2 regions of the Paenibacillus sp. 01L418 genome follow, and region 2 is predicted to be linked to the other one. Evidence: riboswitches for the same ligand, from Rfam matches in the RefSeq annotation. Region 2 holds a riboswitch; the other holds the start of a gene.

Region 1 (5,499 bases), on a different contig from region 2:
ATCTTTTTCCGAATCGTATTGCCTTTGTCGCAGGCTGCAATTATCGGCGGAGCCAGCCTCGTCGCATTTGAGGTACTGAATGATTTTGGAGTAACAAAACATTTTGGCATTGCTTCGTTTACTGCAACGATTTTCAAAACATGGTTTGGTATGTATGACGTTGATTCTGCCCTGAGATTATCTGCGCTCCTAATGAGCGCTATTATTGGATTGTTTATTATGGAGAGACTGCTTCGCAGGCGAAAAATGTATCATTCCGCGACAAGCAAGCTTAATCCGCTTAAACGAAGGAAGTTATCCTATTTAGGGACAGCTGCTGCTATTTTTGTGAGCACGGTTATATTTGCCCTTTCGTTCGCTATTCCAGTAGTTCAGCTCCTCGTTTGGGCGACATGGACATATCAAGATGTATTGAACAGCAAATTTGCGCAGCTCGTCTCAAACACGCTTTTGGTTTCCATTGTTGCGATTACCGTGTTGATGCTGCTTGCAGTTATTGTCGCCAATGTAAGCCGGAGCCTGAATCGATCGCTTTTGTCGCTTGCAGCAACAAAGCTAATTTTAATGGGCTACTCTATCCCGGGTGCTGTTTTGTCCATTGGCGTGCTTGCTTTGTTTATTTCCCTAGACCATCAATTAAGCGGCGTCTATTCATGGTTAGGTTTTGGATCGAGCAAGCTCGTACTCAGCATGTCGCTCGTAATGCTTATTTTCGCCTATGTAATCCGCTTCCTTGGTGTAGGATTTAATGCGGTGGAAGCGGGATTTGATAAAATAGGCAATCGTTATTCTGAAGCTTCCAGAACGCTCGGCATCGGTATGACTGCTACCTTCTTCAAAGTTGACTTGCCTTTAATAAAAGGATCCATATTAGCAGGCTTCCTGCTTACCTTTATGGAAATTATGAAGGAGCTGCCGCTGACGCTGCTGCTGCGCCCGTTTAATTTTGAGACGCTAGCGACAAAAGCCTATCAATATGCAAGCGATGAGCAAATTCATCAAGCTTCGGTACCGTCTTTATTCATAATCACGGTGGGAATGGCAACTGTTTTTGTTTATCATCGGTTGGGAGAGAAGAAATCCAGATGAACTTTTTTGAGCTGACTAACGTTTCTTTTAGCTATGACAATGGGAAAAAGAGTGTATTGGAAAACTTTACGATGCAAATGCAGAAGGGTGAAGTTGTTGGAGTGCTTGGTCAAAGCGGTTGCGGGAAAAGCACGCTGCTGCGGATTATTGCCGGGCTTGAGATTCCTGCCTCGGGACGTATTGCCGCTGGCGGCAGGGTTTTAGTAGATGATCAGCAGTTTATTCAGCCTGAGCAGCGCGGCATAGGCATGGTGTTTCAGGATTATGCGTTGTTTCCTCATCTGACTGTCGGTCAAAATATATTATTTGGTTTACATCGATTATCAAGAAAAGATAGATTCAAACGGCTGGATGAAATGCTGGAGCTGATACAGTTAAATGATTTCGTCAAGCGTTATCCGCATGAGCTTAGCGGCGGTCAGCAGCAGCGTGTTGCTTTTGCTCGTGCGCTTGCCCCGTCTCCCTTGATGCTGTTGATGGATGAGCCATTTAGCAGTTTGGATTCACACTTAAAGCAAAGCATTCGGGAGGAGCTGAAGCGATTGCTTCACAAAGCCCAAATTACGTGTATGTTCGTCACCCATGATCAAGAGGATGCAGCTGCTATTTGCGATCGAATCATTCAAATCCCATATAGACAAACCCCAGCAATCCCGATATGATTGATTAAATAATCGCATAATTGAATAGAGAAGGTGCAAACAAAAGCATGCTTTTGTTTGCTTAATAGGGAAGTCCGGTTCAATGCCGGCGCGGTCCCGCCACTGTATGTGAAGAGTGATTCTCTGCAAATGCCACTGTCCGATTCAAGGATGGGAAGGTGTGAGAATCGCGTTGACGCACAAGCCAGGAAACCTGCCTTTTTTATTTTGTTTCTCATTCTTCGGGGGTAAAGAATGTGGAGGCGTAATCGTTTTGCAGGACGCATCATATATTTTAGTTATATACGGTTGCTATTCTTACATTCGGCATGCAGATCCCCTAATAGAAGGGGGTCTTTTTTTTATTGTTAAGGTTTGTGTGAATGAGACAAAAAGGAGCAGAAAAGAGACGATGGCAAAGATCTACAAGAAATGGTTACCAAGCTTAATCATCCTATGGCTGTTTATTGGTTTATTAGCTGGCTGTGCCAGTCCGGCACAAAGCGTTAATTCCAATACCAATCAAGTGCAAACCAGCAACGAAGGACAAGTGGGAAAAGAAGCGGAGAAAGCCGCTGATGAGCAGCCAACGAGTACTTCAGCATCAGAAACGGCAGAGGCAACGCAGTTGCCTAGCGAAGATAAAGATCAAGATAACGCGAAGGCAACCGACAACGCTGGCGGTAAGCAAGCAACGCCTTCCCCGAAGCCGAAGCAGACAAATGAGCCAAAACTGGATGATCCAAAAACGAAGCCTACTACTTCTGCGAAACCAACCAAAACAGACAGTGCGGCTACAGCGAAGCCCGTCACGCCTGTTGCAACGCCGAATCCTATGCAGACGGTTACGATTTCAATTGTCGCGGACAAAGATACGGGAACGGTGCTTGCACCAACAGCCGTAGAGTTCAAGAAGGACGATACCGTTCTAGATGTATTGAAGAAAATTACGAGAAAAAACAAAATACAAATGGAATACAGAGGTGTTAAAGGCGGTGCTTATATCGAAGGCATCGATAATATTTACGAATTCGATCTGGGTGCGAAGAGCGGCTGGATGTACCGAGTAAACGGTGAGTTTCCTAACAAGGGCGCCGGGGTTTACAAGGTTAATGAAGGTGATGTTATTGAATGGTTGTACACGACTGATCTTGGCGAGGATATAGGAGCAAAATTCGATGAATAGTGCGTTCGGTTCGGTACATCCGGTTACGAGCTTCAGTTATTATGCAGGAGTCATTACATTCGGCATGCTCTTATTTCATCCTGTTTTCTTATTGACGTCACTTGCTGCGATTACGGTAATTATTGTCATTCATGGCGAAGGGAAGCGGCTGCTTAAGCTGCTTCCTTATTATGTTCTAATGGGCGGTTTAGTTGCTGTTCTTAACCCGCTGTTTTCTCATCGCGGGCGGCATATTTTATTTTATTTTATGGATCAGCCGATCACGTTGGAAGCTATTTTATATGGTGTGACGATGATGCTATCTTTATTGTGCATTTTACTAGCCTTTGTATCGTTTCAGCAGATTGTTACGACGGAGAAATGGATGTATTTATTTTCACGAGTCGCTCCGCGAACTGCACTGCTAACCTCGATGTCGATTCGGTTCGTACCGCTTTTCTTGCGGAGACTGGATCAAATTACTACGGTTCAACGAATAAAAGGGGTTTCGATTCTCGAAGGCAGCTTGAAAAAACGGAGCAAGGATGGCATGCTGCTCGTTCGTGTGCTGTTGACCTGGTCCTTGGAGGAGGCGCTTCAGACCGCTGATTCTATGAAAGCTAGAGGGTATGGCGCAGCTAAACGAAGCTCTTATGTCATCTATCGTATGGATCGTAGAGATTGGTATGTTCTATTGTTTCTTGGAGCAATGGCACTAGTATGCATTTGGGGCTGGATGCAAGGTTTTGGTGTGCTTACTATTTACCCGCGTCTGGAAACAATGCAGTTTCATAGGGGGGAAGGCATTGCATACGCTTGCTATTGCGCCTTTCTGTTAACACCAGTCGTACTTGAAGAAATGGAGAGAAGGTCATGGAAGTAATTCAGGTTGATCAATTGACGTTCCATTATCCGGAATCAACGGTTGCAGCACTCGATAACATTACTTTAAATATCAAGCCAGGCGATTTTGTCGTCCTTTGTGGGGCATCCGGCTGCGGCAAAACGACGCTGCTTCGGCACTTGAAAAAAGAAACGCAGCCTACGGGGAAACGCTCAGGCACCATTAAGTATAATCGTGTATTGCTAGAGGAACTGCCTGCGGTCGAGGCGGCTGAACAGATCGGCATGGTGTTTCAAAACCCTGAAAATCAAATTGTGATGGATCAGGTATGGCATGAGCTGGCTTTTTCCATGGAAAATGTCGGCTATGGGCAAGCGGTTATGCGTAAACGACTAGCCGAAATGAGCCATTTCTTTGGGCTGGATGAGCTGATTAACAAATCCGTTCATGAAATATCGGGGGGACAGAAGCAGCTGATCAATCTTGCTTCAGTATTGCTGCTGCAGCCAAAGCTGCTTCTATTAGATGAGCCCACCTCTCAGCTTGATCCGGTAGCGGCGCGAGATTTTCTGCAGTTTATTTATCGGCTGAATCAGGAAATGTCGATGACGGTTATTATAAGCGAGCATCGGCTGGAGGATGTTATTCCACTTGCAGATCGAATCATTCTGCTGGAGGAAGGCAAAGTGAAATACGACGCGCCGCCGAGAGAGCTATGCCGGCTCGTTGGTGTTGATGCAGCGCAGAAAGAAATGCCATACCTGCCTTCCGTTACGAAGCTGTTTCTATCTGCCCAGAAGGCTGGCAGCCTACCAGAAGCAAATCAAATTCCGCTTACCGTGCGTGAAGGGAAGAAGTGGCTCTCCAATGTTTTCGGCGTACATACAATAGGCGCAAATCATTCAGTAATCAACGAAAGCAGCGAGCTCGAAAAAAAGGAATGGCTGCTTGCTTGTGATGAAATAACGTTTAAATACGAAAAAGCGAGTGCAGAGGTGTTGAAGAAGCTGTCGCTTAACGTGTACAAGCATGAGTTTTTGGCGGTGCTTGGCGGCAACGGGGCTGGAAAAACAACGATGCTGCAAATGATGGCCGGATTATTAAAGCCGCAGCGAGGCAAGCTGAAGCGGGATAAATCGATTAAAGTTGGTTATTTGGCGCAAAATCCACTGCTTTATTTTAGCTACGATACAGTTGAAGAGGAGCTTCAGCGAATGGCGGATTACGCCAAACTCGATGATCGGGATCGGAAAATAGCTCAGGTTGTCGATTCCCTGCAGATTTCCTCTATTTTGCCGAAGCATCCTTATGATTTGAGCGGAGGAGAGCAGCAGAGAGCGGCGTTAGCCTTAGTGCTGCTTGGTGAGCCGGATGTTCTATGCTTGGATGAGCCGACAAAGGGGCTTGATCCCATAGCCAAGCAGCGAACAGCGGAGCTGCTGCAGCAGTTATGCCATGCAGGCAAAACCATAGTCATGGTCACACATGATATTGAATTTGCTGCCGAGCATGCAACGCGCTGCGCGATGCTGTTTGATGGAGCAATATCTGCTGAGTCGGAGCCGGCGCAATTTTTTGGTACTAATTATTTTTACACAACAGCCATCAATCGAACGGTGCGTGAATGGCTGCCAGAAGCGCTGACGACAGAGGATGTGATTGCAACGTGGGCAAAATAAAGCTCTGGTTCATTGCCAGCATTGGACTGTTCATCGCAGCTATGGCCTTATCCTCTGCCATTTCCGATGATCATTATTTAA
Region 2 (3,695 bases):
GTAGGCGGAGCATTGCCTGTGAACGAGACGCTTGAGCTGGAGGATGCTGCAACGCTAAAAACCGAATATTTCTTGGAGCGCCGCGAGGTTGGTTTCTTGAATATTGGCGGACCTGCTTCGATTTCCGTTGATGGGGAAGTATACGAGCTGAATAAGCTCGACGTGCTTTATGTTGGCAAGGGCAAACGTCAGGTGCTGCTTTCAAGTGTCGATAAAGCGAACCCTGCGAAGCTTTATTTCTGTTCCGCGCTTGCGCATGCTGAAATTGCAACACGCAAGATGACGATGGAGGAAGCGAATCCGACTCATCTTGGTTCGCAGGAGACTTCCAATGAACGTATTCTTTATAAATATATCCACGCAGACGGCATCCAAAGCTGCCAGCTTATGCTTGGTGTAACGAGCTTGAAAACGGGAAGCGTCTGGAATACGATGCCTTCGCATGTCCATGACCGCCGCATGGAAGCATACTTATACTTCGACATGAATGATGATGCTCGCGTATTCCATATGATGGGCGAGCCTTCGCAGACGAGACATCTTGTTGTTGCCAACGACCAAGCGATTCTTTCACCGCCATGGTCGATCCACTCAGGAGTGGGCACAAGCAATTATACATTCTGCTGGTCGATGGCTGGAGAGAACTACACATTTACAGATATGGACGCCGTACCTGCAAGCGAGCTAAAATAGAAACATTCGCTACAGGGGGTGCACTATGCTTGCTGCCGAACGGCATCGTAAGATTATAGATAAATTGGAGCAGCTTGGCGCGGTTAAAGTTTCCGAGCTAAGCGAGCTGTTTCAAGTCACGGAGAAAACGGTTCGTGAAGATTTAGAGAAGCTGGAAGAGAAGGGATTGCTGAAACGGACTCATGGCGGAGCTGTGCCCCAGCATAGAGGCGAAGACAGCCTTTATCCGCTGCAATTCCCAAATAGCAAGCATCAGCGGGAGAAGGCGGCGATTGCGGAGCTTGCTCTTTCCTGCATCGAGCCTAATGATATTATTGCGCTTGATGCTGGCAGTACTACGCTCGAAATGGCAAAACGTCTGCCCAACATCCCGGTTACGGTGCTTACGAACGATCTGCTTATCATTCGGGAGCTGACTGCGAAGGACCAAGTAAGGCTTGTTATTCCTGGGGGCTACCGGCATAACAATTTGCTTATCGGCGCAGAATCGCAGGAATGGATTAAACGACTGAATGTACACAAGCTGTTTCTTTCCACAACCGGCATTCATATGGAATATGGGCTTACCATATTCACAGAAGAATTGACGAAGCTGAAGAAGCTGTATATGGAAAATGCCAAGGTCGTCTACTGCCTTGCCGATCATAACAAATTCGATAAGGGTGCACTAATAACGTTTGCCGGTTTGCATGAAATTGACTATATCATCACAGACGAAGGTATAGATGCGGACGTTGCGGCGAGGTATGAGTCACAAAATATAAAAATGATGAAAGCAGCGCTTTCGGAAAATGGGAAGCGTACTAAAGGTAGGAGCTGAGCCGATGAGTTTGTTTGATTTGACGGGTAAAACAGCTGTCGTCACAGGTGCAGGGCGCGGGCTTGGGGAAGCGATTGCGCTTGGATTAGCACGAGCGGGTGCGGATATCGCGCTTGTCACGAACCAAACGCCTGCTGACAAAACGGCAGCAGCGATAAGAGAGCTTGGACGCAAAGCGATTACAATTCAGACCGATATTGCTGACCGAACGAAGCTTGCTGGAATTGTTGATCGTACAGTTGAAGAACTGGGACGCATCGATATTTTGGTCAACAACGCGGGTATCATTCGCCGCACGCCCGCTGCAGAGCATAGCTACGAGGACTGGCAGGATGTACTCGATGTTAACTTGAATTCTGTATTTCTCCTTTCCCAGCTGGCTGGGAAACATATGATTGAACAGGGCTCAGGGAAAATTATTAACATTGCGTCGATGTTAACCTTCCAAGGCGGAATTAATGTTCCGGGCTATACGTCCAGCAAACATGCCGTTGCCGGTCTTACCAAAGCGCTTGCTAGCGAATGGGCAGCTAAAGGCTTGCAGGTAAATGCGATAGCCCCAGGCTACATGAGTACAGACAACACCGAAGCGCTTCGCGAGGATCCTGTTCGCAGTGCTCAAATTTTGCAGCGCATACCAGCGGGACGCTGGGGTACATCGCAGGATTTGATTGGACCAGCGGTGTTCCTAGCCTCTTCAGCTTCTGATTATATGAACGGCCATATTTTGGCTGTTGATGGCGGTTGGCTGGTTAGGTAATTATATAAAAAACCAATAAGGCTTTCCTTTTACAGCGCAGGCTGCTTAGAGGAGAGTCTTTTTTTGATATTATAGTGATTTCCATTGTATGGTTATTATTTTGCGTGTATAGTTATTCGTGATCCTAAAAAATGCGATCAACAACTGAAATAAGTGGAAATAGGTGCTCTTGCTGTATAGCTTGAGCTTAAAAGGGAAGTCCGGTGCAAAACCGACGCGGTCCCGCCACTGTAACAGAGGAGTCTAAGCGCTAACGCCACTGATCTTAACCGGTTGGGAAGGCAAGCTTACGATGATGATTCTGGAGCCAGGAGACCTGCCTATTTGAACGACACTGATTTTACCTACGGGAGATAGGGAGGTGTTAAGACAGAACCGCTGTTTATTAAAACGCCGGGCGTCTTTACCTTTGCTTCTTTAAGGTAACGACGCTCTTTTTTGTGCTTTTATTTCATAATAATCACATTTATTAGGAGGAAATATGAACGTGAGCAAACTGCAAAACAGTGTACTTGGATATCCGCGTATCGGCGAAAATCGGGAATGGAAAAAAGCGCTTGAAGCTTTTTGGAAAGGTGATTTGGACGAAACGATATTCCTTCAAACGCTTGAAAGCATTCGTCTAAACAACTTGAAGCTGCAAAAAGATAAAGGAATTTCGCTAATTCCTGTTAATGATTTTACGTTGTATGATCAAATGCTGGATACTGCAGCGATGTTTGGCCTTGTGCCAGATCGTTTTTCCTATGATGGAGGTCCTGTTCCCGTACAGACCTACTACGCAATGGCGAGAGGGACACAGGAAGCACAAGCCTGCGAGATGACCAAATGGTTTAATACCAACTATCACTATATCGTGCCAGAACTTGCGGGTGCTGCGCCGGTACTGACGGAAAACCGTCCGCTAATTGCGTACCGCGAAGCCAAAGAAAAGCTTGGCATTGAAGGTAAACCTGTCATTATCGGTCTATACACCTTCCTCAAGCTGTCGAAGGGCTACGATGCCAAGCAGCTTCCGCAGCTCATTGAGCAGTTTATACCGCTTTATGCTCAGCTGCTTAAGGAGCTTGAGCAAGAAGGCGTACAATGGGTGCAAATCGATGAGCCCATCCTTGTTACCTCTATCTCTGAGGAAGAGATGCAATGGGTTGAATCGATTTATGCAAGGCTGAACCAAGCAGCGCCAGCGCTTAACATAATGCTTCAAACGTATTTTGAGGCGGTTGAGCATTATGAAGCTGTAGTTGCTCTCCCGGTACAAGCGATCGGTTTGGATTTCGTTCATGGTTTGGAGCAAAACTTGAAGTCGCTGGAGCAATTTGGTTATCCGAAGGATAAGCTCGCTGGTATCGGACTTGTAGACGGACGCAACATTTGGCGCTCAGACTATAAGCAAAAGCTCGAATTGCTGCAAAAGCTTTC

What was found. A riboswitch is a leader RNA that binds a small molecule or an ion and turns the genes downstream of it on or off. The one in region 2 is predicted to bind cobalamin.
Region 1: another riboswitch for cobalamin. It lies ahead of AC1DSE_RS28170 (DUF4430 domain-containing protein); the one in region 2 lies ahead of metE (5-methyltetrahydropteroyltriglutamate--homocysteine S-methyltransferase).

What each region holds. Positions count from the first base shown of each region.
Region 1 covers NZ_JBFTSN010000380.1:165-5,663, forward strand. Annotated here, with positions in the region: partial or broken gene AC1DSE_RS28160 (ABC transporter permease) at 1-1,089, shown strand, start outside; gene AC1DSE_RS28165 (ABC transporter ATP-binding protein) at 1,086-1,751, shown strand; cobalamin riboswitch at 1,766-1,966, shown strand; gene AC1DSE_RS28170 (DUF4430 domain-containing protein) at 2,143-2,916, shown strand; gene AC1DSE_RS28175 (energy-coupling factor transporter transmembrane component T) at 2,909-3,778, shown strand; gene AC1DSE_RS28180 (ABC transporter ATP-binding protein) at 3,769-5,418, shown strand; partial or broken gene AC1DSE_RS28185 (ECF transporter S component) at 5,406-5,499, shown strand, end outside.
Region 2 covers NZ_JBFTSN010000324.1:3,513-7,207, reverse strand. Annotated here, with positions in the region: gene kduI (5-dehydro-4-deoxy-D-glucuronate isomerase) at 1-693, shown strand, start outside; gene AC1DSE_RS26340 (DeoR/GlpR family DNA-binding transcription regulator) at 719-1,513, shown strand; gene kduD (2-dehydro-3-deoxy-D-gluconate 5-dehydrogenase KduD) at 1,518-2,273, shown strand; cobalamin riboswitch at 2,418-2,611, shown strand; gene metE (5-methyltetrahydropteroyltriglutamate--homocysteine S-methyltransferase) at 2,761-3,695, shown strand, end outside.